DNA from 3 places in the Colwellia aquaemaris genome. Region 1 is predicted to be linked to each of the others. Evidence: predicted binding sites of a transcription regulator. Region 1 holds the regulator's gene; each other region holds the start of a gene.

Region 1 (8,229 bases):
AATACCGCTAGGGCCCATAATGGCGGTAACTTTACCTTTAGGGATAGATAAACTAATGCCATCATAAATGACACGCTCATCACGTTTAAAGGTCATATCTTTAATATCAACTAAAATTTCGGACATATATTGGGGGCTAACGTCTTGGCTTATTATTGTCTTATTGGAAAGAATTCTACCTTAGGGTTAGATGGCAGTCATTACAAATTCACAAATATTTGGTACTAAAAGCGTATGTAAATGTAATAAAGTGTAAGATTGACTTTGCTGTTGCTTATTTTCGTGCTTAAGTAGATTTATCAATAAAATGCTGAATGCATCTGCCAAAAATTTTAGAAAAAGTTTATAATGATCTTTGCCCGACAAACTTGTTGGCAAAATCAGCAGTTATGAGTATTAGTAGGGTGTCATCAAATTCCAACATTGGTTTATAATTCCTCTTTATTTCATTATTCGCACAAAATTGTAAATTACCTAGCCAACAGGAGCTTTGAATGTTCGTCCAAATTTTGATCTTATTGCTTTCACTAATCACTTTAGTGTGGAGTGCAGACAAATTTGTATTTGGTGCCTCATCATTAGCACGAAATTATGGCATTTCTCCTATGATCATTGGTTTAACTATTGTCGCCATGGGCTCGTCAGCGCCTGAAATGATGATTGCTGGAACGGCCTCTTTTCAAGGTAACCCTGATACAGCGGTCGGTAATGCTATAGGTTCAAACATTACCAATATCGCATTGGTACTAGGTTTAACGGCTTTATTTCATCCCTTATCAGTTTCCTCTTCAACCATTAAACGAGAAATCCCATTAATTTTACTGATCACCGCAATCGCAACTTATATGTTGGCAAATAGTAATTTTAGCTTTATTGAAGGCTTAATATTAATTATCGGTTTTGTGTCGTATCTAGCAATCTTATTAATGGTGACATTAAAGCGCGCTAAGCAAAACCCAATTGATGACAAAATGGTGCTAGAAGCTGAACAAGAAGTGCCTGAGGCGGTAAGTAAACCAAGATCATTTTTCTGGTTAATATTTGGCATGATATTTCTGCCTCTTAGCGCCAATTATTTGGTTGACTCTTCAATCTTTATTGCCAAAGCTTTCGGTATAAGCGATTTAGTCATTGGTTTAACGGTAATAGCTGTTGGCACAAGTTTGCCTGAGCTTGCCGCCAGTATTATGAGTATAATTAAAAAAGAAGATGACTTAGCTTTAGGTAATATCATTGGCTCAAATATCTTTAATATTCTCGCAGTACTATCATTGGCTGGATTAATTTCTCCTGGCGCTATTGATCAAGCAGCAGCATCTCGCGATGCACCTTATATGCTTGCCACAACCTTTTTGTTGTTTATTCTCTGTTTTAGCCGCAGTGGTAAGTTTCGCATCACACGCGCAAAAGGTTTACTATTATTAGCGGTATTTATTGGTTATCAAATTTTACTTTTTAGTCAGCTTAAAGCATAACTTGCGGTTTATAAGATGAAAAATTTTAAGCAATTAGCAAAAAACGTTATTGAAATAGAACAAAACGCCATAGCAGAATTAGCTTCATTTATTAATGATGAATTTGCGCAAGCTTGTCAGCTGATGTTTAACTGTAAAGGTCGAGTTATTGTTATCGGCATGGGAAAATCAGGGCACATTGGTGGAAAAATAGCGGCAACATTAGCCAGCACAGGCACACCATCCTTTTTTGTTCATCCGGGGGAAGCCAGCCATGGAGACCTAGGTATGATCACGCTTGATGATGTGGTGATGACCATTTCAAATTCCGGTGAAACTGGCGAAGTACTCGCCATTATTCCTGTTATTAAACGCATCGGAGCCAAACTCATTGCCATGACCGGCAATACTGATTCAACATTAGCAAAACTCGCCGATCACCATATTTGTGTCAAAGTTTCACAAGAAGCCTGTCCATTAGGCTTAGCGCCAACGTCCAGTACCACAGCTACGTTAGTTATGGGTGATGCTATCGCTGTCGCACTATTAAATGCACGTGGTTTTACCGCCGATGATTTTGCCTTATCACATCCAGGCGGTAGTTTAGGCAAGCGTTTACTATTGCGTTTAACAGATATAATGCATAAAGATGACCGTATCCCAGTGGTTAATGCTGATGCTAAAATCAAAGATGCCTTAGTGGAAATGTCACTTAAAGGCTTAGGTATGACCGCGGTTACAGATAACAACAACACCTTGATTGGATTGTTTACCGACGGTGATTTACGTCGAATATTAGATGCAAAAGTCGATATTCATCAAGATACAATTACTAGCGTAATGACCAAGCAACCTTATGTTGCTAAACAAGATATGCTAGCAGCAGAAGCATTGAAGATTATGGAAGATAAAAAGATTAATGGTTTGATTATAGTTGATCAAAATAACCAACCTATTGGCGCCATGAATATGCATGATTTACTTAAATCTGGAGTGTTATAACTTTGAACAGTTTATACGGTGAAGTAGCTGATAACATTTGGCAAAAAGCTAAAAATATTAAACTTTTCATTTGCGATATTGACGGCGTTTTTTCTGATGGTCGCATATATTTAGGCAATGCTGGCGAAGAGTTAAAAGCCTTTCACACTAAGGATGGTTATGGCATAAAAGCGCTGGGAGCAAGTGGTGTTGATGTTGCTGTTATTACTGGTCGAAAATCGAATATAGTGCAAACCCGCATGACTGCCTTAAACGTTAAACATATAGTGCAAGGACAAGAAGATAAGTTACCAGCACTAAAAGCAATGGCAAAATCACTGAATTTAACACCTGAACAAATTGCCTATATTGGCGACGATATGCCCGATTTTGAGTGCTTAAATTACGTTGGCTTAAGTATTGCTGTAAATGACGCTCATCCAGCAATATTAAATACTTGTGATTATATTACTTATACCCGTGGTGGTTTTGGCGCCGTTCGTGAATCCTGCGATTTAATTATGCAAAGTCAAAGTACGCTAGAGCATGCCACAGGCGCAAGCATATGAATAGAATATACGGTGCAGCAATAGCTTTTTTTATTTTTGCTGTTGGCACTTATGGCTTAATGGAGTGGTATAACGCTAAAGACGTTGACACCAATATACTCGATAACAGTAATGAGCCAGAGTTCATCGCAGAAAATTTAAATAGTGATATTTATCAAGAAGCTGGCGATATATCTTACGTTGTAGAAGCACAACGCATGGAACATTATGCACAATTAGATGTCACACACTTTGAGTATCCGCGTTATACCTTATACCCAAAAAACAACAAACCAACGTGGCAAGTAACCGCTAACGAAGGCACACTGTATAATAACAATCGAGTTAGATTGGAAAATCGCGTACGCTTAATTGCTACTGACAAGGAAAGCTTAATACAAGAAGTACACGGCAAAAATTTAGAAATGGACTTAAAAAGTAATATTATTAGCTCAGAACAAACTATTCTGATATTAGGTAAAGGATTTACTATGTATGGCTCAGGATTAATTGTAGACTTAAACACAACTCAGATGACATTGACCGAACATGTACAAACCATTTACAAAAAAACTAAAAGTTAGCTTAGCTTGCATTGCTACGGCAATATTCTTAACACCGGCAGTGAATGCTGAAAAATTTGATGTTGACCAAGAAATTAAAATTTCTTCTTCTCGACAGGCCGCTGATCTAAAAAACAAGATATTCAGCTATATCGACAATGTCATTATCTCGCAAGGCACGCTCACCATTAACGCAGAGTTAGTGCAAGTTATTGCCCAAGACAAAAGCGAAGATAAAATTTATATTGCCAAAGGCTCACCTGCTACATTTGCACAAACCTTAGAAGACGGCAGCCCAATTAACTTACAAGCTAATGAAATTAGATATGAACCAGCAAAAAAAATCGTCATTATTTCAGGCAACGCCTTACTAACCCAAGAAGGCAGTGAAGTCAGTGGTAATAAAATCACCTATAACTTTGAAACTGAATACGTCAATGCTGAAAGCTTAGAAAATACGGTTGTTGAAACAGTGCTACAACCTAAAAACAAACCTGAATTACCGAAAGAGAAAAAGGAAAAGCAGAACTAAATGTCAAAATCTACATTATCTGCAACGGGTTTAGCGAAATCTTATAAAGGCCGAAAGGTTGTTAAAAACGTTAGTTTAAAAGTATCGGCTGGACAAATTGTCGGCTTACTTGGCCCTAATGGCGCCGGTAAAACAACCTCATTTTATATGATTGTAGGCTTAGTAAACAATGATAGCGGTGCCATCGTATTAAATGACGAAGACTTAACATTACTGCCAATGCATGAACGTGCTCGCAAAGGTATTGGCTACTTACCGCAAGAAGCCTCTATATTTCGAAAATTGTCTGTATATGACAACATCATGGCCATTTTACAAACTCGAAAATCATTATCAGATATCGAGAAAGAAGAAAAGCTTGAGCATTTATTAGAAGAATTTAATATCGGCCATATTAAAGATAATTTAGGAATGAGCTTATCTGGTGGCGAACGTCGCCGAGTTGAAATTGCTCGCGCTCTTGCCGCCGATCCTAAATTTATTTTATTAGATGAGCCATTTGCCGGTGTTGATCCAATTTCAGTAGGTGATATAAAAAAAATTATCCTACACTTAAAAGAACGAGGCATAGGTATTTTGATAACCGACCACAACGTACGAGAGACCTTAGACGTATGTGAACATGCCTATATTGTTAGCCATGGTGAACTAATTGCAGAAGGTGACGCGGATCAAATTCTTGCAAATCAACATGTAAGAGATGTATACCTAGGCGAACAATTCACGCTATAGTTAATAGCAGGCTTTAGCAATAAAATAACAATGTGTTAAATAGTAACAGGGAAAAGAAAACCTAAATGCGTCCTACTCTGCAGCTCCGTATCGGACAACAGTTAACCATGACCCCGCAATTGCAACAAGCAATTAAGTTGTTGCAACTGTCGACTTTAGACTTACAGCAAGAGATTCAGGAAGCGCTTGAAAGTAATCCGCTGCTTGAAATGGATGAAAATCAAGTAAACACTTCAGAAAGCACCCCTGATAATTTAGAAGAGGCCTTTTCAGCCAATGTTGGCGAAGCCTCAGAAGTCACTCTTTCAGATGGTAGCGAAGATTCAGCGCCAACGATTGACGAAATAAGCTCAGCCGAAGGTTTAGCAAAAACAGATATTCCGGAAGAGTTAAATAACGATACCACTTGGGATGACAATTTTAGTGCCGGTGCTAGCAGTGGTGCGGTAGGTCCAGCCTCAGAAGATTATACTTATCAAGGTGAAACTAAAGACTCTATTCAAGACCACTTATTATGGCAAATGGAGCTAAGCCCTTTTACAGAAACAGACCAAGCTATTGCTACAGCCATTATTGAAGCGGTTGACGAAGCCGGCTACTTAACTGTATCTGCAGAAGAAATATTGGAAAGTGTTGGCATAGAAGACGTAGAGCTTGATGAAGTTGAAGTTGTACTTAAACGCATCAACGTATTTGACCCAGTTGGTGTTGCAGCTCGTTCCATCCCCGAATGTTTATTAATACAGTTAAATCAATTTTCCAGCGATACGCCATGGTTAGAAGAGAGCAAGTTAGCTGTTAGTAAATATATCGATTTACTTGGTAACCGCGACTACCGTCAATTAATGCGAAAACTGCGCTTAAAAGAAGACCAATTACGTGAAGTCATTCGCTTAATCCAAACCCTTGACCCTCGCCCAGGTGACAGTGTTATCAAAAGCGAAGAACAATATGTTATTCCTGATGTTTCAGTAGAAAAGAAAAATGGTCGTTGGACGGTCGAATTAAACCCTGACACTGCCCCTAAGCTTTCAGTGAATCAGCAATATGCGGCAATGTCTCGTTCAATGAAATCTTCTACCGACTCACAATTTATTCGCTCAAATTTGCAAGAAGCAAAATGGTTTATTAAGAGCTTAGAAAGCCGAAACGATACCTTGTTAAAAGTATCTAATTGTATTGTGCAACGCCAGCAAGGCTTCTTCGAACACGGGCCAGAGGCAATGCGCCCTATGGTTTTGAATGACATTGCTGAAGCGGTTGATATGCATGAGTCAACAATTTCTCGGGTTACTACGCAAAAGTACATGCATACGCCAAGAGGTATTTTTGAGTTAAAGTATTTCTTCTCTAGTCATGTTAGTACCGAAAATGGCGGTGAATGTTCATCAACAGCTATTCGTGAACTTATTAAAAAGCTCGTTTCTGCAGAAATTCCAGCCAAGCCGCTAAGTGATAGCAAAATGGCTGATATTCTGGCAGAACAAGGTATTAAAGTAGCAAGACGCACTATCGCTAAATATCGCGAATCACTTTCAATACCACCATCGAATCAACGTAAAAGCCTATTGTAGGTTTGGTTTATTTACCCGAAAAAGAGGATTGAAGCATATGCAAATTAATCTTACCGGACACCATGTCGATGTTACCGATTCATTACGTGATTATGTTAATGGAAAATTTGAAAAGCTTGAGCGACATTTTGATCATATAAACAATGTTCATGTAGTTTTAACCGTTGAAAAGCTTAATCAAATTGCTGAATCAACGGTTCACCTAAGTGGCAGTGAAGTACATGCTAAAGCTGAAAATAGCGATATGTATGCTTCTATCGATTCATTAATCGATAAGCTCGACCGCCAAATATTAAAATATAAAGGCAAAATTAGTAAACACTAATATCCCTCTCATTAGGTCTTTGAAGTAATTATGAAGTTGCAAGACATCTTAACTCCGGACTGCACAATATGTGCAGCTCCGGGCTCCAGCAAAAAACGTGTATTAGAATATTTAAGTAGCTTAGCTTCAGAGAAATTACCCAATCACGATACATTTCAGTTATTAGAGAGCTTAATTAAGCGTGAGAAAATGGGCTCTACAGGTATTGGAAATGGTATTGCCATTCCACATGGTCGTTTAGAAAATGCCGAAAAACCAATTGCCGTCGTTATCACCACCGAACAAGCCATTAATTTTGATTCTATTGATCATCGCCCTGTAGATATTTTTATCGCCTTATTTGTTGCTGAAGAAGAATGCCAAAATCACCTATGTACACTACAAAGCATTGCCCAAACATTTCGTGATAAACAATTTTGTAAACAAGTCCGCAAGTGTGACAATAGCCAAGCACTATTCGACTTAATCCAACAAGCGAGTTAAATTGTAATGAAGCTAATTATTGTCAGTGGTCGCTCGGGATCTGGTAAAAGTGTTGCGCTACGTGTTTTAGAAGACTTAGGCTATTACTGTGTTGACAACATTCCTGTTAATTTATTGCCGGCACTAACCCATACAGTCATTAATGATTATGAAAATGTTGCCGTCAGTCTCGATGTTCGCAACATGCCAGCAGATCCTAATGATGTACCAGAAATAATCGACTATTTGCCCAGTGCGGTTGAGCTAAATTTATTATATTTAGACGCAGATGATAGCGATCTCATTCGACGTTTTAGTGAAACTCGACGCTTGCACCCCTTGATCAAACAAAATATCGCTCTTGACCAAGCGATTGCGCTCGAAAAGCAACTCCTTGAACCCATTGCTACACGTGCGCACTTGTATATAAATACCAGCCAATTGTCACCGCATCAATTAGCCGATCTAGTACGCGAAAGAATTCTCGGCAAGAAATCTGGTTCTATGGTAATTGTGTTCGAATCTTTTGGTTTTAAACATGGCGTTCCTCAGGATGCTGACTATGTTTTTGATGCTCGCTTTTTACCTAATCCATATTGGGATAAAGAACTAAAAAGTCACACAGGGCTAGATAAACCTGTACAAGACTTTCTAGCAAGCCAACCAATAGTCACTAAGTTTATCTGGCAAATTAACAGTTTTATGATGACCTGGTTACCGCATCTAGAACGCAACAATCGCAGCTATGTCACTATCGCGATTGGTTGCACAGGAGGAAAACACAGATCGGTTTATATCGCGGAGCTTCTTGCTAATAATATGCGAAAAGAGCGTGATGATGTGCAATCTCGCCATCGTGACTTAACACTTGCCAGTACCTGATTTCACCAATAACTATGCCAATTGACCGCCAAGTAAAAATAATTAATAAGCTAGGGCTACACGCCCGAGCAGCAACTAAATTGGCACAACTTAGCCAGAAGTTTAATGCCTCTATTACCATAGAACTTGAAGGTAACCATGCTGACGCCAACAGCATCATGGGCTTAATGTTACTA
Region 2 (8,229 bases), on a different contig from region 1:
TATTAGCACATCAACTTCATTACGCTCATTGGCTAGCTGAATTGCTTGTGAGATATCGAACTTGGCTTGCTCACCTTGTACTATGGCGGGGTAAATAACCACCTGTAATAACGGATTTCTTCGTTTTAATACCGACAGAATATCTTTAACAGCGGCCCCGGTTGGTGAAGTAATAATACCAATACGTTTTATGATGCTAGGTATTTGTTGTTTGTATTGTGGGTCAAATAAACCTTCGCTGTGTAATTTATTTTTTAATTGTTGGTATTGCTGGCGTAATAAGCCTTCACCGGCTGGTTCCATTTGCTCAATTATCAGTTGGAAATCACCTCTTGGCTCGTATAAAGATACTTTTGCCCGCACGAGTACTTGCTGACCATTGGCAGGTTTATGTCTAACTCGGCGATTATTGCCTTTAAACATTGCACAGCGAACTTGTGACTTTTGATCTTTCAAGGATAAATACCAATGTCCAGAGCTAGCAGCAACAAAATTAGATATTTCGCCACATAACCAGACCGTATTTATCTCACTTTCTAGAATAAAACGTACTTTTTTTGTTAGTTCACTTACTTGTAGAATATGCTGTTGAGCCATAAATGTTTTACTTTTTACTTGTTTAGGCGTAATAACGGAGTAATTGCTAAGTATTATATATTTGTTTCGGCAATCTTCGACAGTTTATTTTCACTTTATTACAATTTTAAGTTTACCTTGGCGATGAAAACGGTTAAAATTCTGCCGCAATATTTCCTCCCTAACCACTCATTTTAGAGAGATGTTGCGATGCTAAGAATTGCCCAAGAAGCGTTAACGTTTGACGATGTTTTACTGGTACCTGCTCATTCTAAGGTACTTCCTCATACTGCCGATTTAAAAACAAAATTAACTCGAAAGATTAATTTAAACGTACCTATGATTTCTGCGTCTATGGACACAGTAACAGAAGCACGTTTAGCTATTACCTTAGCACAAGAAGGTGGTGTTGGTTTTATTCACAAAAATATGACAATTGCTGAACAAGCAAAAAATGTTTCTCAAGTTAAAAAATATGAAAGCGGTATTGTTTCCGATCCAGTAACTGTTAACCCTGATGCTAGCATTGAAAATACTATGCGTTTAGCTGACGATGTAGGTTTTTCTGGCTTTCCAGTTGTAGATAAAGGCAATAAGCTTGTTGGTATTATTACTGGTCGTGACTTACGCTTTGAGACGGACTTAACGAAGCCAGTATCGGCATTAATGACCAAAAAAGAAAAGTTAGTGACGGTTAAAGAAGGGGCCTCTCGCGAAGAAATTCTTAGTTTAATGCATGAGCATCGCATTGAAAAAATCTTAATGGTTGACGATGCCTTTACCCTAAAAGGGTTGATCACAGTAAAGGATTATCAAAAGGCAGAAAGTAAGCCTAATGCTTGTAAAGATGAGCTAGGCCGCTTACGGGTTGGTGCTGCTGTTGGTGTTGGTGCAGGAACTGATGAACGTATTGATGCGTTAGTAGCCGCGGGTGTGGATGTGTTACTTATTGACACCTCACATGGTCATTCGCAGGGGGTTATTGACCGTGTTGCGGAAACCCGTGCTAAGTATCCAGAATTACAAATTATTGCCGGTAATGTTGCAACCGGTGCAGGCGCTAAAGCACTAGCTGATGTTGGTGTTGACGCGGTTAAAGTGGGTATTGGTCCAGGCTCTATTTGTACTACGCGAATCGTCACAGGTGTTGGGGTACCGCAACTAACGGCTATCTCAAATGCTGTAGAAGCGCTTAAAGATACTGATATTCCAGTTATTGCTGATGGCGGCATTCGTTTTTCAGGAGATATTGCTAAAGCACTTGTGGCAGGTGCGCATTGTGTCATGGTAGGCAGCATGTTTGCAGGGACCGAAGAGTCACCGGGTGAAGTTGAACTTTATCAAGGCCGATACTACAAGTCATACCGTGGTATGGGCTCGTTAGGTGCTATGAGTCAAAAAGAAGGCTCTAGTGATCGCTATTTCCAAAAATCAGATGGTGAAGCTGACAAGTTGGTACCTGAAGGTATTGAAGGTCGTGTTGCTTATAAAGGGCCAGTAGCAGCAATTATTCATCAGCAAATGGGCGGTTTACGCTCTTCGATGGGGTTAACCGGTTCAGCGACTATTGAAGAAATGCGCACTAAACCAGAGTTTATGAAAATAACTTCTGCGGGGATGGGAGAATCTCATGTACATGACGTTACCATCACTAAAGAAGCGCCTAATTATCGAATGGGCTAATCTGAAATAACTTTAAATTATTCCATTTATTTTTTAAAAAATTAGAAATTTTACAACAGGCTGAGCTATAAATATGGTGGCTCAGCCTGTTCATTATTAAATAGACATATTATTAGGAACAAAACACATGAGTAAAGACATTCATGATCACCGCATACTAATTTTAGATTTTGGTTCACAATATACGCAGCTAATCGCTCGTCGCGTGCGTGAAATAGGCGTTTACTGTGAACTTTGGGCATGGGATGTTACAGAAGAGCAAATTAAAGGCTTTAACCCAACCGGTATTATTTTAGCGGGTGGCCCTGAGTCAGTGACTGAAAACGACTCACCAAGAGCACCTGAGTTTGTATTTAATGCGGGCGTGCCAGTATTAGGTATTTGTTACGGCATGCAAACCATGGCCGAGCAGTTAGGTGGCGCCGTTGAGAGCTCAGAACATAAAGAATTTGGTTACGCTGCAGTTGAAGTTATTGCTAAATCGGCACTATTTAATGCCATTGAAGATAGCGTTGGCGAAAATGGTAATGCTTTACTAGATGTTTGGATGAGTCATGGCGATAAAGTGTCGGCTATTCCTGAAGGCTTTACCGCTGTTGCGCAAACACCTAGCTGCAAATATGCGGCAATGGCAAATGAAGAGAAGAATTTTTACGGCGTACAATTTCACCCTGAAGTGACTCACACTAAGCAAGGTATGCGTATTCTTGAGCACTTTATTGTTGATATTTGCCAATGTGAAAAACTTTGGACATCAGCATCTATTATCGAAGACGCTATTGCGAAAATGAAAGCACAAGTGGGCGACGACGAAGTTGTGCTTGGTCTTTCAGGTGGTGTTGATTCATCAGTTGTGGCAATGCTTTTACATCGTGCTATTGGTGACAAGCTAACCTGTGTATTTGTTGATAACGGCTTACTTCGACTTAATGAAGGTAAGCAAGTAATGGATATGTTTGGTGATCATTTTGGCTTAAATATTATTCATGTAGATGCTGAGAATCGCTTCTTAGATCGCCTTGCTGATGAAAATGATCCAGAGAAAAAACGTAAAATTATTGGCAATGTTTTTGTTGAAATTTTTGATGAAGAAGCCGGTAAATTAACTAATGCTAAATGGTTAGCACAAGGTACGATCTACCCAGATGTAATTGAGTCAGCTGCATCTGCTACGGGTAAAGCTCATGTTATTAAGTCACACCACAATGTTGGTGGCCTACCGGAGGATATGGAGCTTGGTTTAGTTGAACCTTTACGTGAATTATTTAAAGATGAAGTACGTAAAATTGGTTTAGAGCTTGGCTTACCGTACGACATGCTTTATCGCCACCCGTTTCCAGGTCCTGGCTTAGGTGTGCGTATTCTTGGTGAAGTGAAGAAAGAGTATGCTGACTTATTACGCCGTGCAGATCACATTTTTATTGAAGAACTACATAAGCATGATTTATACAATAAAGTTAGCCAAGCATTTACCGTTTTCTTACCTGTACGCTCGGTTGGTGTTATGGGTGATGGACGTAAATATGACTGGGTAGTGAGTTTGCGGGCTGTTGAAACAATTGATTTTATGACGGCGCATTGGGCACATTTACCGTATGATTTCTTAGGGTTAGTGTCTAACCGTATTATCAATGAAATTGATGGTATTTCTCGTGTAGTTTACGATATTTCTGGTAAACCGCCAGCAACGATTGAATGGGAATAATTCTACACAGATAGATTTAGCCTACAGCTCTTATATTATGAGTTATTGCTAAACTAGCTACCAATTAAAAATACATTTTATAGCTGTCTATATTCAAGTTATGGCAATCTATCAATATTTATTAAAAACCTCATTACTGGAAAGTAATGAGGTTTTTTTGTTCAAAGCTTAGAATAATTTCTTTATAACATTTTGTATTTTAAAGGTAAATTGTCAGTTTGTTTTACATTGTACATATGTAGAATTTTTGCGGTAAGTTAACTTTTTGATTTATATTGATATTTTGTTTTGGCTGGATTTTTGCTTTGCATGGCATCGGCACGTGCCAAACTAATAATTTTTAAAGGAATAATAATGAAAAAAATATTTGCTGTCGCTTTAGCATTTGCACTTTCTACAACTGCCAATGCAGGCTTAATTACATCATCCTTTACCGGTGATTTTGATGATAATGACGCACGTTATTATATCTCATTTGATGTAACAGCTGATAACACCAATGTAAATTTAGTTACCTGGAGTTACGCCGGTGGTGTTAATTTAGCGGGAACGGTTATTGCCGATGGTGGCTTTGACACTCAGTTATTCTTATTTGACTCACTAGGTGCCCTAATTACCAGTGATGATGATGGCTCAAGTACTGTTTCAGCAACAAGTGGGAATTCATACGACTCATTAATTTCTCAGGCGTTGAATATTGGCTCATATACTGCGGTTTTAACTCAGTATAATAGCGACTTTGTTTCTGGAGACTTATTTACCGGAAATTGGAGTAATTCTGGGCAGTCTAATTATAATGGCAGAAGCTCTCAATACGCTTTTGATATTTCAGGTAATGATTTAGTTAACGTAACTGGCTTAGGATTAAATGTTACTCCTGATGTTAGTGTTCCTGAGCCAGCGTCAATAGCATTGTTTGGTGCGGTAATATTTGGGTTAGCAGTTCGCCGTAAAACAAAAAAGTAGTAATATTGTGAATACATAGAAGCCTTGCCATTGAGCAAGGCTTCTATTTTCGTCATTGGTAATGCGTTCGAGCCAGGGCTTGTTGCCGAAGTTAGTGTTGTATCTATGCTAATAAAGTAAACTAGGCTCAGATATTGAATATTTGAGTACAGCATGTCGATGTTACAACACTCCTTAAAATCTCATTTTGGTTTTGACACCTTTAGAGCCGGGCAAGAGCAAACTGTTACTCAGTTGCTTAATGGTGATTCTTCCCTTGCAATATTTCCAACCGGAGCCGGTAAGTCTCTTTGCTATCAATTAGCGGCAATTAATTTACCGCATTTAACGCTTGTGGTATCACCATTGTTGGCTTTAATGAAGGATCAGTTAGCGTTTTTGCACGCCAAAGGCATACCAGCTGCTAGTATCGACTCTACCTTATCGTTTGAGCAAAGCCAGCAAATTATTCGAGATGTTCGTTCTGGAAAAATAAAAATATTAATGGTGTCGGTGGAGCGTTTTAAGAATGAACGCTTCCGGCAATTTATAGAGTCGATAGCCATCTCAATGTTGGTCGTAGACGAAGCGCATTGTATTTCTGAATGGGGTCATAATTTCCGGCCTGACTATTTAAAATTGCCTCGATATCGACAAGAGTTAAATATTCCTTTGGTGCTGCTTTTAACGGCAACGGCTACCAAGCAAGTTAAGCAAGATATGGCGAATAAATTTGCCATTGCGCCTAAACATATAGTGCAAACGGGGTTTTATCGCAGTAACTTGGACCTGTCTGTATTACCTGTTACCGATGAACAAAAAAATAGTGTCCTGCTAAATATTATTAAGCAAAATAATGGTAGCGGTATTGTTTACGTTACTTTGCAACAAAGTGCAGAAAAAGTTGCAGAGTTTTTGCAGCTACAAGGGCTACAAGCTCAGGCTTATCATGCGGGTTTTAAAGATGAGGTCAGAAAAAAAATCCAACAAGACTTTATGCAAGGAAATACCCGTATTGTTGTTGCGACTATTGCGTTTGGTATGGGCATAGATAAATCAGATATTCGTTTTGTTATTCATTATGACTTACCCAAATCAATCGAGAACTATAGTCAAGAAATAGGTCGTGCGGGCAGAGATAAGCAACACTCTGCTTGTTTTACGTTAGCAAACCTTGATGGAATTCACACCGTAGAGAACTTTGTTTATGCCGACACGCCAGAGTGCACTAGCATTGATTATGTATTGCAAAATATTCGCAATGAAGTGCAAGATGGCCAATGGGAGCTGCAAGTACTGGCTTTGTCTAACGCCAGTAATATTAAGCAATTACCTTTAAAAACTTTACTGGTTCAACTAGAGTTGATGGGAATTATTACCGCTAAATTTAGTTATTTTGCTGACTTTAAATTTAAATTTTTGACATCCAAAGAGCAAATTATTAATAGCTTTGATGGTGAGCGTGCTGAATTTTTACAACATATATTTCAAAGCGCTAAAATGAAAAAAGTGTGGGGCGAGCCTGACTTTGATGTGATGCACACGCGTTTCCAAGCGCCAAGAAAACGCATTGTTTCGGCATTAGAGTATTTAGCCGAGCAACAGCATATTGTTTTGGAAACGAAAAAGGCCACTGAGGTATTTAGTGTCAATATGCTGATGTTAGACAATGCCAATTTAGTAGAGCAACTATTTCAATATTTTGCGGAAAAAGAGCAAGCTGAAATAGGACGTATAAATAGGCTAGTACAGTTTTTTCAAAGCGAACAATGTTTGACTAGGCAATTGTCATACTATTTTGACGATCAACATGCGCCGCTGCAATGTGGGCATTGCTCTGTATGCCGAGGGCAAGTGGCAATATTACCGTATTCAAATGAGCAACAGGCGGTTAGTGCAGAAACCATTGCACTGGCGATTGGACAAATACAGCAGCACTTTTCGAGCTTAAAAGCTACCGCAACCACATTGCCCAAAGGTTTATCTATCGACACTATTTGTCGGTTTTTATCCGGCATGAGTGTGCCGCTATTTACTCGCACTAAAGTACGTCAATTAAGTTACTTTGCCGTGTGTCAGCACATGCGTTACGCTGATATTAAAGCGCAGGTGGTAAGTATTTTAAGATAAGATCAAAAAAGGCACTTTATCAGTGCCTTTATGTTCAGGATGAACGGTATAGCGCGGGGGCATGGCCGCTCTTAGGCAACCTGCCTTTCGTAATTAGTTAACGTGTCTTAGTGGCTATGCCCACAACCTCCTTCACCATGTACATGACCATGTGCTAATTCTTCATCTGTAGCATCACGTACTTCTAATATTTCAACGTCAAATTTTAAATCAATTCCAGCAAGTGGGTGATTACCATCAACAGTAATTTCATCTTCTTGTACATCAATTACAATAACCGTCTGCTCGCCTTCGTCAGTGGTTGCGCGAAGCTGGCTCCCAACATCTAAATCTTCAATGCCGGCGAACATTTCTTTTGGCACCGTTTGTACAAAGCCGTCTTCGCGTTGTCCATAAGCATTTTCTGCATTGACTTCAACTTCAAATTTATCGCCAGCTTCATGGCCAACCAATGCTTCTTCTAATCCAGGAATAAGGTAGTGTGAGCCCTGAATAACCGCTAGTGGGCTATGATCATATGAACTATCAATAAGTGTGTCTTCGCTGTCTGATACGGCGTAATGTAATACAACAACTTTGTTGTCAGAAATTTTCATAATTGGTCCTAATCGGCGTTTGTGCTAATAGTGTATGGAAGTGGAGTAATTGTTAACTTGGAAACTTGTTCCTTAATGCGAAGTTCAGTCGATGGCTCTACATCGTTGGCTAAAATCGCTTGAATATAGGTTTGTTCATTACTTGCTTGATATGCAGATAATACGTCACCAGCCTTACGCCAGTTGTCGCCTATTTTTTTCTCAATAATGTCACCTGCTGTAACATTACTAGTCTTTCCGATAAGTGAATATAAAGCACGCTTATTTTTGCCTAGATACTGCATTCTGGCGACGGTTTCTTGCCCTAAATAACAACCCTTAGTAAAACTAATACCGTTTATAGCTTGTAGGTTAAGCATTTGCGGAACATATTCAGCAATATTTTGCTCTGAAAGCATAGGGAAGCCTTCAGTGATCTCTAATAATTGCCAAACTTTGTCATGAAATACTGGAAAGTCGAATGTTGCGGAAATGTTCGCTAGGCGTTCGTCGTCAGCAATAATTAAATACCGATTAATTTTACCAGCGATATAAATTAAGGTTGTGCTGTCACTTTCAACAACAGGAGTTAAGGTGTCTGGTACTTGCTCAAAC
Region 3 (8,229 bases), 380 kb from region 1:
TTGTGAAACTTCAATTAGCAGTTTTCCCTGTTCAGGCACTTGTATGTGCTTTTCAACGTGGGATTTTATAAAGTTAGTTAAATATTCACGATCAAAAACCATGGCATTGCTGACATTTAGCATTGCCAAATAAATAACGGTAATTTTTACTAATATCTTTAATTTATTCATAATTTTTTGATTTAGCTGCTAGGGAAATAAAAATACTCGTCTATGCTTTATTAAATAGAACTTCGCTCGATTTGCGTCAATAAAATTACGCTTTCGTTTAAAAGTTAATACTATCAAGATTTATGCCTTTGTTATATTTTCATCGGCATTTCCAATAGAGGTTTTTATGGCAGGTATATTAGATTCAGTAAATCAGCGCACACAACTGGTAGGTCAGAACCGATTGGAGCTACTGCTATTTAAGCTGGTAGGTAGGCAGCGCTTTGGCATTAACGTATTTAAAGTGCGCGAAGTTATGCCTTGCCCACGTTTGACATCATTACCTAAGCAAGACAAGTTTATTAAAGGTGTTGCCCATATTCGGGGCCAAACAATTTCAGTTATTGATTTAAGTAAAGCTACAGGTGGACCAGAAATTGTACAAACGGATGACAGTTTTGTCATTATTGCAGAGTACAATCGTAGCGTTCAAGGCTTCCTCGTTGCTGGTGTTGAGCGCATTGTAACATTGAGCTGGAAAGACATAATGCCGCCGCCAGAAGGTACCGGAAAGTCGAGCTATTTAACTGCGGTCACAGAAATTGATAAAGAAATGGTCTCGATTCTTGATGTTGAAAAGATCCTGAATGAAATTAGCCCAATTTCAACTGAGTTAAGTGAAGGCGTTGCAGATGAAACCGTTGGTGAGGAAGTTGGTGATAGGGTCATTATGATTGCTGATGATTCTACGGTTGCACGTAACCAAGTGAAACGAGCACTCGAGCCATTGGGTTTAAATATGTTATTGGCTAAGAATGGTCAAGACGCATTAACTCAGCTTGAAGCGATCGCCGAGGAGTGTAATAGCACGATCACGGAAAAGGTTGCCTTGCTTATCTCAGACATTGAAATGCCAGAAATGGACGGTTATACCTTAACGGCCGAAATTAAACAAAATGAACGTATGCGCGACGTTCCAGTAATTCTTCATACATCGTTAAGTGGTGTTTTTAACAACGCCATGGTGGAGAAAGTTGGCGCGGAAGATTTTATTCCTAAGTTTCATCCTGATGAACTGGCAACAGCGGTAAAGAAATGGTTGAAGCATGACGAAATATCGTCGTAGTTTTTTAATGATTAATATAGATGGATTATAACTAGTGCCAACTAAACAACTCGATGATAAAAGCTATCAGCAGTTTAGAACATTTCTAGAGCAGCAGTGCGGTATTGTATTAGGTGCAAGTAAGCAGTACTTAGTGAAAAGCCGATTAGCGCCATTAATGGCAAAGTTTGAAGTAGCGTCATTGTCAGATTTGGTGGCGCAAACCTTAAATCCAGTGAAGCGGCAATTACGTGCCGCAGTAATAGATGCTATGACCACAAACGAAACGTTGTGGTTTCGGGATGAGTATCCATTTGAGTTGTTAAAGAAAAAGTTACTGCCTGAATTTAAAGGGCAAAGAACCCCCTTAAAAATATGGTCTGCGGCAAGTTCATCTGGGCAAGAACCTTATTCTATTGCCATGGCTATTTATGAATACCAACAAAGTAACCCTGGCGCTTTTCCTGGTGGTGTACAAATTATTGGTACTGATATTTCAAATACCATGTTAGAACATTGTAAATATGCCCATTATGATAGCTTAGCATTGTCAAGAGGCCTGTCGTTAGAGCGTAAGCGTCAATTTTTTGAAAATGGCGATAACGGCATGTTAAAAGTCAAAAGTGTGATTAAAAACATGGTCAGTTTTCGACAGTTAAACTTGCTTAATAGCTATAGTTTAATGGGACGTTTTGATCTGGTTTTTTGTCGAAATGTTTTAATCTATTTTTCCCCAGAACTGAAAACACAAATTATCTCTCAGATTCATGGCACATTAAATAACAATGGTTATTTGTTTTTAGGTGCTTCTGAGTCGCTATCTGGAATCAGCCAAGACTTTAATATGAACCGCTGCAATCCAGGTATTGTTTACCAGAAAAAATAACCGTCAAAATAACTATGGCATAAATATTGTATTAGAAATCTCCATTAAATTGGAGGTTTCTTTATGGCTATTAGTTTTGAAAAAGCATTTGGTATTCACCCGCAGGGATTACAAGTACGTGCCCAGCGCGCAGAGCTTATTGCTAGTAATATAGCGAATGCCGATACCCCGGGCTACAAAGCAAAGGGAATGGATTTTCAAGCAGCGTTAGCACAAGCCTCCTCCAAACAACAAGCCGGTATGACACGTACCAATGAAAAACACTTTGATGTTCGCATGGAACTCAACAATGGTGTGGGCTATCGTGTGCCGGATCAACCAGATACAGGTGACGGTAATACCGTTGATGTACAAGTGGAACGAAACTTGTATCTAGAAAACTCTATGGAATATCAAGCAAGCCTGCAATTCCTTAATGGCAAGATTAAAGGCTTGAGAAAAGCAATCACTGGAGGGCAGTAATAATGAGCCTATTTAATGTATTTTCTATTTCTGGTACCGGTATGAGCGCACAGTCTGTACGCCTAAATACCACAGCCAGTAATATTGCTAACGCCGACAGTGTTAGCAGTAGTGTCGATGAAACGTATCGTGCACGCCATCCAGTTTTTGCCGCTGAGATGCAAAAAGCTGCCGCCGGGCAAAATGAGTCGGTCGGTGTACAAGTGCTAGGTGTTGTTGAAAGTAATAAACCATTAAATGTTGAGTACGCACCGGATCATCCAATGGCTGATGGTGAAGGTTATATCTATAAGCCAAATGTTAATGTTATCGAAGAAATGACTAACATGATTTCGGCGTCTCGCTCATATCAAACCAATGTGCAATTAGCAGAATCAGCAAAGAATATGCTGAATAAAACGCTAACACTTGGTCAACGCTAAGTTTATATAGGAATTTAAAATGGAAACAGTATCTGGTTCTAGTCCATTAGACAATATTCGTTGGCAGCAAGAAAATACAACGCCAGAAGCGGATAACAACCGCGGCATGTTAACGCAAGAAGACTTTTTTGCCTTGTTAACACAAGAGTTATCGCATCAAGATCCAACTAAGCCAGTAGAAAATAATGAGATGATTTCACAAATGACAGCATTCTCTACAACCGATGGTGTTTCGGAGCTTAATGATCAATTTACAAACTTTGCCGCGTCAATGTCATCTAGCCAAGCATTGCAAGCCTCTTCATTAGTTGGTCGTAGCGTTTTAGTTGACGATAACGTATTCGGTATGGAGCAAGGTGAAGAAGTTAAAGGTAAATTAATTACCGATAAGCCAGCATCTAATGTCAATATTTATGTAGAAAACGTTGCTGGTGAAATTATTCAAACCGTGCCGGTTGGCAGTGTTAAAGCTGGTGAGTTTACCTTTACTTGGGACGGCATGGGCTCTGATGGTGAACCGGCGCCAGAAGGCGCTTATCGTTTTCGTGTGGCTGGCCTAGTTGATGGTGAGGCCAATGAATTACAAGCCATGACGTATCGCAAAGTTGATAGTGTCACGTTGGCAGGTGCAGGCGGCAACATATTACTAAATCTTAATGGTGGCAGTTCGATGAAACTATCGGATGTTGTTGAAGTAACACAAGGTTAAATTAACAGAATTTTTTACGAGGTGAATTTATGTCATTCAATATCGCATTAAGCGGATTAAACGCCGCACAAAAAGACCTGGATGTTACATCCAATAACATTGCAAACGTAAACACCACAGGCTTTAAAGAGTCGCGAGCAGAATTTGTTGATGTTTATGCTGCTTCACTTTTATCTTCGGGTAAAACAAAAGTCGGTGATGGTGTATTAACCGCAGATGTAGCGCAGCAGTTTTCCCAAGGTAGTATTCAGTTTACTAATAATGCGCTAGATCTGGCGATAACAGGTAATGGATTTTTTGCCACAGTGCCGGAGTTAGGCAGCTTAGAAACATCATATACACGTGCAGGCCAGTTTAAACTAAATCAAGATAACTTTATTGTGAATTCGCAAGGCGGACATTTACTAGGCTTTCCTGTAAACCCTGACGGCACTTCTGCGTCCGTAAGTTTAAGTACAGCTGAGCCAATTCGAATCCCAACCGCTTCTGGTGCACCACAGCAATCTTCAGAAGTTGATATTCGTATGAACTTACCAGCTGGTGACTCATATATCTCGACCGCGCCAGGCAACTTTGACCCTGCAGATCCATTGACCTTTAATCACTCTACTTCAGTGACGATTTTTGACTCATTAGGTGACAGTCATATTATGACTTACTACTTTGTTAAAGATAACCCAAGCACTGCACCAAACCAATGGATGATGTTTGCTGCGGTTGACGGTAAAGTGATTGACTTAGATGATGATCCTGTTGTGCAAGCTGCGGCTGATGCATTAGTGGTGACTGAAACAGCGGCGGCCGCTGCGGCACAAGCCACTTATGATGCTATTGCCTCGCCAACTGCTGCTGATTTGGCAACACTTAACGCTGCTAAAACAGCACTTGCCAATGCAATAGCAGCGACAACTCCACAAGGGGGCACTGGTAGTGGTCCGTTAGCTCCAGGTGGCGTAAAAGGTGCTCGTTTATCGTATAACTCTTCGGGTGACTTTATAAGTCAGTCGCCGGCAGTAGGAAATGGTGGCATCCGAACGGTAGCATTTACCGATCACTTACCCAATGGTGCAGATCCAACTCAAACAGTAGCAATTGATTTTAATTTAGACCCTAATGGTCCAAACCCAAATGAGCCTACACAATTTGCCTCAAACTTTGAAGTTACCTCACTTCAACAAGATGGTTTGGCCGTTGGTCGACTAACAGGCCTAGATATAGGTGCAGATGGCTTAGTTCGTGCGACATACAGTAATGGTACTTCAGAGCCATTATCACGTATTGCGTTAGTAAACTTTGCAAATGAACAAGGCTTAACACAAGTGGGCAATACTGGCTGGAAAGAAAGTATCACGTCAGGTGAAGCATTAGCTGGGGAAGGTGGTTCAGGTACGTTTGGTACCATCAACTCTTCTGCTCTTGAGCAGTCTAATGTTAACTTAACATCTGAGTTGATTGACTTGATTTCAGCACAGCGAAATTTCCAAGCTAACTCGCGAGCGTTGGAAGTAGATAACCAATTAAACCAAACGATATTACAAATTCGTTAATTATTGAATCTAACTCAATCCCTTAAAAGCCAGGAAATATTTATTGTTGCCTGGTTTTTTATTTGTGAAAGTTTAATTTAAAATTTTTGTCCTAAAATCTGCCTATAAAATTAATGTTTGTAGCTTGGCATTTTAATTGCATTCTTCCACGTAAATGAAATTACCTTGAGTGGAGTTCCTTATGGATAAGATGTTGTACATCGCCATGAGCGGTGCAAAACAAAATATGCACGCCTTATCAGTTACTGCCAATAACCTCGCTAACGCTAAAACAACGGGCTTTAAAGCTGATCTTGCTAGTGCTCGTTCAATGCAAGCTTTTGGTGAAGGTTTACCTACTCGCGTATTTTCTATGACGGAAAGGTCAGGCCAAAACTTTGACAGTGGTGCATTTCTTACGACTGGACGTGATTTAGACCTTGCCATTCAAGGCCAAGGTTGGATGGCTGTGCAAACTCAAGATGGAAGCGAAGCCTATACCCGTAATGGCCAACTTAAGTTAAATGATAACGGTGCATTGGAAACATCCAGTGGTGATTTAGTCATCGGTGATAATGGCCCAATCTTTTTACCTTTACCCGTTAACAATATCGATATTTCGAGTGATGGAACTATTATGGTTCAGCCTGAAGGGGCACCAAGTTCTGTACAGGAAGAAGTTGGCCGCATAAAGCTTGTCAATCCTGATAACCGTTTTATTGAAAAAGGCAATGACGGCCTATTTCGTCGTAAAGACGGCAATGTCGAGCCAGCTGATATCACAGTAAAAGTCGCCAGTGGCGCAATTGAATCAAGTAACGTAAATCCTATTGGTGAAATGACCGATATGATCGCACTGCAACGTCAGTTTGAAATGCAGTTAAAAATGATGAAAACCGCCGAAGAAGTTGACTCAAGTGCCTCTTCATTATTACGCGCATTCTAATTAAATTTTCTCGAGGTGATGTATGAACCCAGCATTATGGATCAGTAAAACAGGCTTAGATGCTCAAACTAAAGAAATTGCGGTTATTTCAAATAACTTGGCAAACGCCAGTACAGTAGGCTTTAAGAAAAGTAGAGCGGTTTTTGAAGACTTACTTTATCAAAACATTAATCAGCCTGGTGGACGCTCGGCACAAGATACTGAAATGCCTTCAGGCCTGATGCTAGGTGCTGGTACTAAGGTAGTGGCGACACAAAAAATTCATACTCAAGGTGATATGTTAAACACTGATAATGCTTTAGATCTTATGATCCAAGGTGAAGGTATGTTTGAAATTTTAATGCCTGATGGCTCTTCGGCTTACTCTCGTAATGGTCAATTTACGATGGATGAAGAAGGTTCCATCGTAACTCCTGGTGCTGGTTATTTACTACAACCACAGATAACTGTTCCAGAAGACGCGCTAAGTATCATAGTGTCGCAAGATGGTGAAGTTTCAGTAACGTTGCAAGGGCAAGCAGAGCCAGCCGTGGTTGGGCAAATTAATACCGTTAATTTTGTTAATCCAACAGGATTAGAGCCTATAGGCCAAAACTTATATGTAGAAACGGCTGTTAGTGGCGCGCCTCAAGAAGGTGTTCCAGGTTTGGCTGGCTTTGGCATGATAGTGCAGGGAGCGTTAGAAACTTCTAATGTTAATACCACAGAAGAGTTAGTTAATCTGATTGAAAGTCAACGCGTTTATGAAATGAACTCAAAAGTTATTTCAGCAGTAGATCAAATGCTTAGCTATATTAACCAGCAGTTATAAGATTTAGGGAGCGGATGATGAGTAAACAAGATGCTTCATTAAAATTAAGATGCATAAGTGCAGGAGTTATTGCTTTATTGATGAGTGCTTGCGCTAGTGTTGAGCAGGCAAAAACATTGCCAGACGATCCAGACTTTGCGCCTATTTTACCTGAGATGAATGATGAACCATTGGTGCCAACGGGATCATTATTTAAAGTGAATTACGTTAATAACATTTATTCCGACTCAAAAGCGCATCGAGTCGGCGATATTATTTCGGTGATTTTAAGTGAAAGTACGCAAGCGCAGAAAAATGCTAAAACTGAATTAAAGAAAGAAAATAGTGCAACTTTACAGCCAATAACGGGGTTTGGTGGCACGCCAATTAATATTAAAAATAAGTCGATTCAATTTGGTTATGATCAAGAGTCTGACTTTAAAGGTGATTCAAAAGCAAACCAAGGTAATAGTCTGTCAGGAAATATATCTGTTCATGTTTTAAGAGTTTTACCAAATGGTAATTTAATGATTCGTGGCGAAAAATGGATGACCTTAAACAATGGCGACGAATATATTCGCTTAACCGGTATTATTCGCTCACAAGATATCAGCTCAAATAACACCATTACCTCAAGTAAAGTGGCAAATGCTCGTATTCAATACGCCGGCACTGGTGCTTTTGCCGATGCGCAAGAGCAAGGTTGGCTATCTAAATTTTTCAGTAGTTCATGGTGGCCTTTATAAAGGATAATATGATGAAAAAGTTAATTTGTAGTTTATGTTGCCTCGCATTTATTTTGTCTTTATCCAGTGCTAACGCGCAACGTATAAAAGATCTCGCTGATGTTGCAGGTGTGCGTAGTAACCAATTGATAGGTTATGGTTTAGTTGTTGGTTTACCTGGCACGGGTGAACAAAGCCCGTTTACCGAGCAGAGTTTTAAAACCATGCTGAGTAATTTTGGTATAACCATGCCACCTAATTTAAAGCCCAAAATTAAGAATGTTGCAGCCGTGGCGGTTCATGCCGAATTACCTGCATTTTCAAAACCAGGGCAAAAAATTGACGTAACAGTATCGTCAATGGGAAGTGCGCAAAGTTTACGTGGCGGTACGTTACTTCAAACTATCTTGATGGGATTAGATGGTAATGCTTATGCCGTTGCCCAAGGCAGCTTAGTGGTAAGTGGCTTAGGCGCCGAAGGTTTAGATGGCTCAAAAGTTATTGCTAA

The links. Region 1 encodes sigma-54, which starts transcription at its own class of promoters, with help from an activator protein. Its sites were predicted from a motif close to GTTGGCACGNNNNTNGNNT; they were not measured.
Region 2: AC27HL_RS07725 (DVUA0089 family protein) is a predicted target of sigma-54. The motif match lies at 4,252-4,270, and genes of this name have one in related genera.
Region 3: flgF (flagellar basal-body rod protein FlgF) is a predicted target of sigma-54. The motif match lies at 5,405-5,423, and genes of this name have one in related genera.

The regions. Positions count from the first base shown of each region.
Region 1 is NZ_BAAJLV010000001.1:433,247-441,475, reverse strand. Features, by position in the region: gene mlaF (phospholipid ABC transporter ATP-binding protein MlaF) at 1-126, opposite strand, end outside; gene AC27HL_RS02005 (calcium/sodium antiporter) at 495-1,475, shown strand; gene AC27HL_RS02000 (KpsF/GutQ family sugar-phosphate isomerase) at 1,491-2,456, shown strand; gene kdsC (3-deoxy-manno-octulosonate-8-phosphatase KdsC) at 2,453-3,004, shown strand; gene lptC (LPS export ABC transporter periplasmic protein LptC) at 3,001-3,567, shown strand; gene lptA (lipopolysaccharide transport periplasmic protein LptA) at 3,533-4,078, shown strand; gene lptB (LPS export ABC transporter ATP-binding protein) at 4,079-4,810, shown strand; gene AC27HL_RS01975 (RNA polymerase factor sigma-54) at 4,876-6,384, shown strand; gene hpf (ribosome hibernation promoting factor) at 6,422-6,709, shown strand; gene ptsN (PTS IIA-like nitrogen regulatory protein PtsN) at 6,740-7,192, shown strand; gene rapZ (RNase adapter RapZ) at 7,199-8,053, shown strand; gene AC27HL_RS01955 (HPr family phosphocarrier protein) at 8,068-8,229, shown strand, end outside.
Region 2 is NZ_BAAJLV010000002.1:308,460-316,688, forward strand. Features, by position in the region: gene xseA (exodeoxyribonuclease VII large subunit) at 1-597, opposite strand, end outside; gene guaB (IMP dehydrogenase) at 787-2,259, shown strand; gene guaA (glutamine-hydrolyzing GMP synthase) at 2,387-3,964, shown strand; gene AC27HL_RS07725 (DVUA0089 family protein) at 4,319-4,930, shown strand; gene AC27HL_RS07730 (RecQ family ATP-dependent DNA helicase) at 5,084-7,039, shown strand; gene AC27HL_RS07735 (FKBP-type peptidyl-prolyl cis-trans isomerase) at 7,147-7,635, opposite strand; gene ygfZ (tRNA-modifying protein YgfZ) at 7,644-8,229, opposite strand, start outside.
Region 3 is NZ_BAAJLV010000001.1:815,440-823,668, forward strand. Features, by position in the region: gene flgA (flagellar basal body P-ring formation chaperone FlgA) at 1-171, opposite strand, end outside; gene AC27HL_RS03615 (chemotaxis protein) at 338-1,276, shown strand; gene AC27HL_RS03620 (CheR family methyltransferase) at 1,311-2,141, shown strand; gene flgB (flagellar basal body rod protein FlgB) at 2,205-2,603, shown strand; gene flgC (flagellar basal body rod protein FlgC) at 2,606-3,025, shown strand; gene AC27HL_RS03635 (flagellar hook assembly protein FlgD) at 3,045-3,734, shown strand; gene AC27HL_RS03640 (flagellar hook protein FlgE) at 3,764-5,281, shown strand; gene flgF (flagellar basal-body rod protein FlgF) at 5,463-6,206, shown strand; gene flgG (flagellar basal-body rod protein FlgG) at 6,229-7,017, shown strand; gene flgH (flagellar basal body L-ring protein FlgH) at 7,035-7,742, shown strand; gene AC27HL_RS03660 (flagellar basal body P-ring protein FlgI) at 7,754-8,229, shown strand, end outside.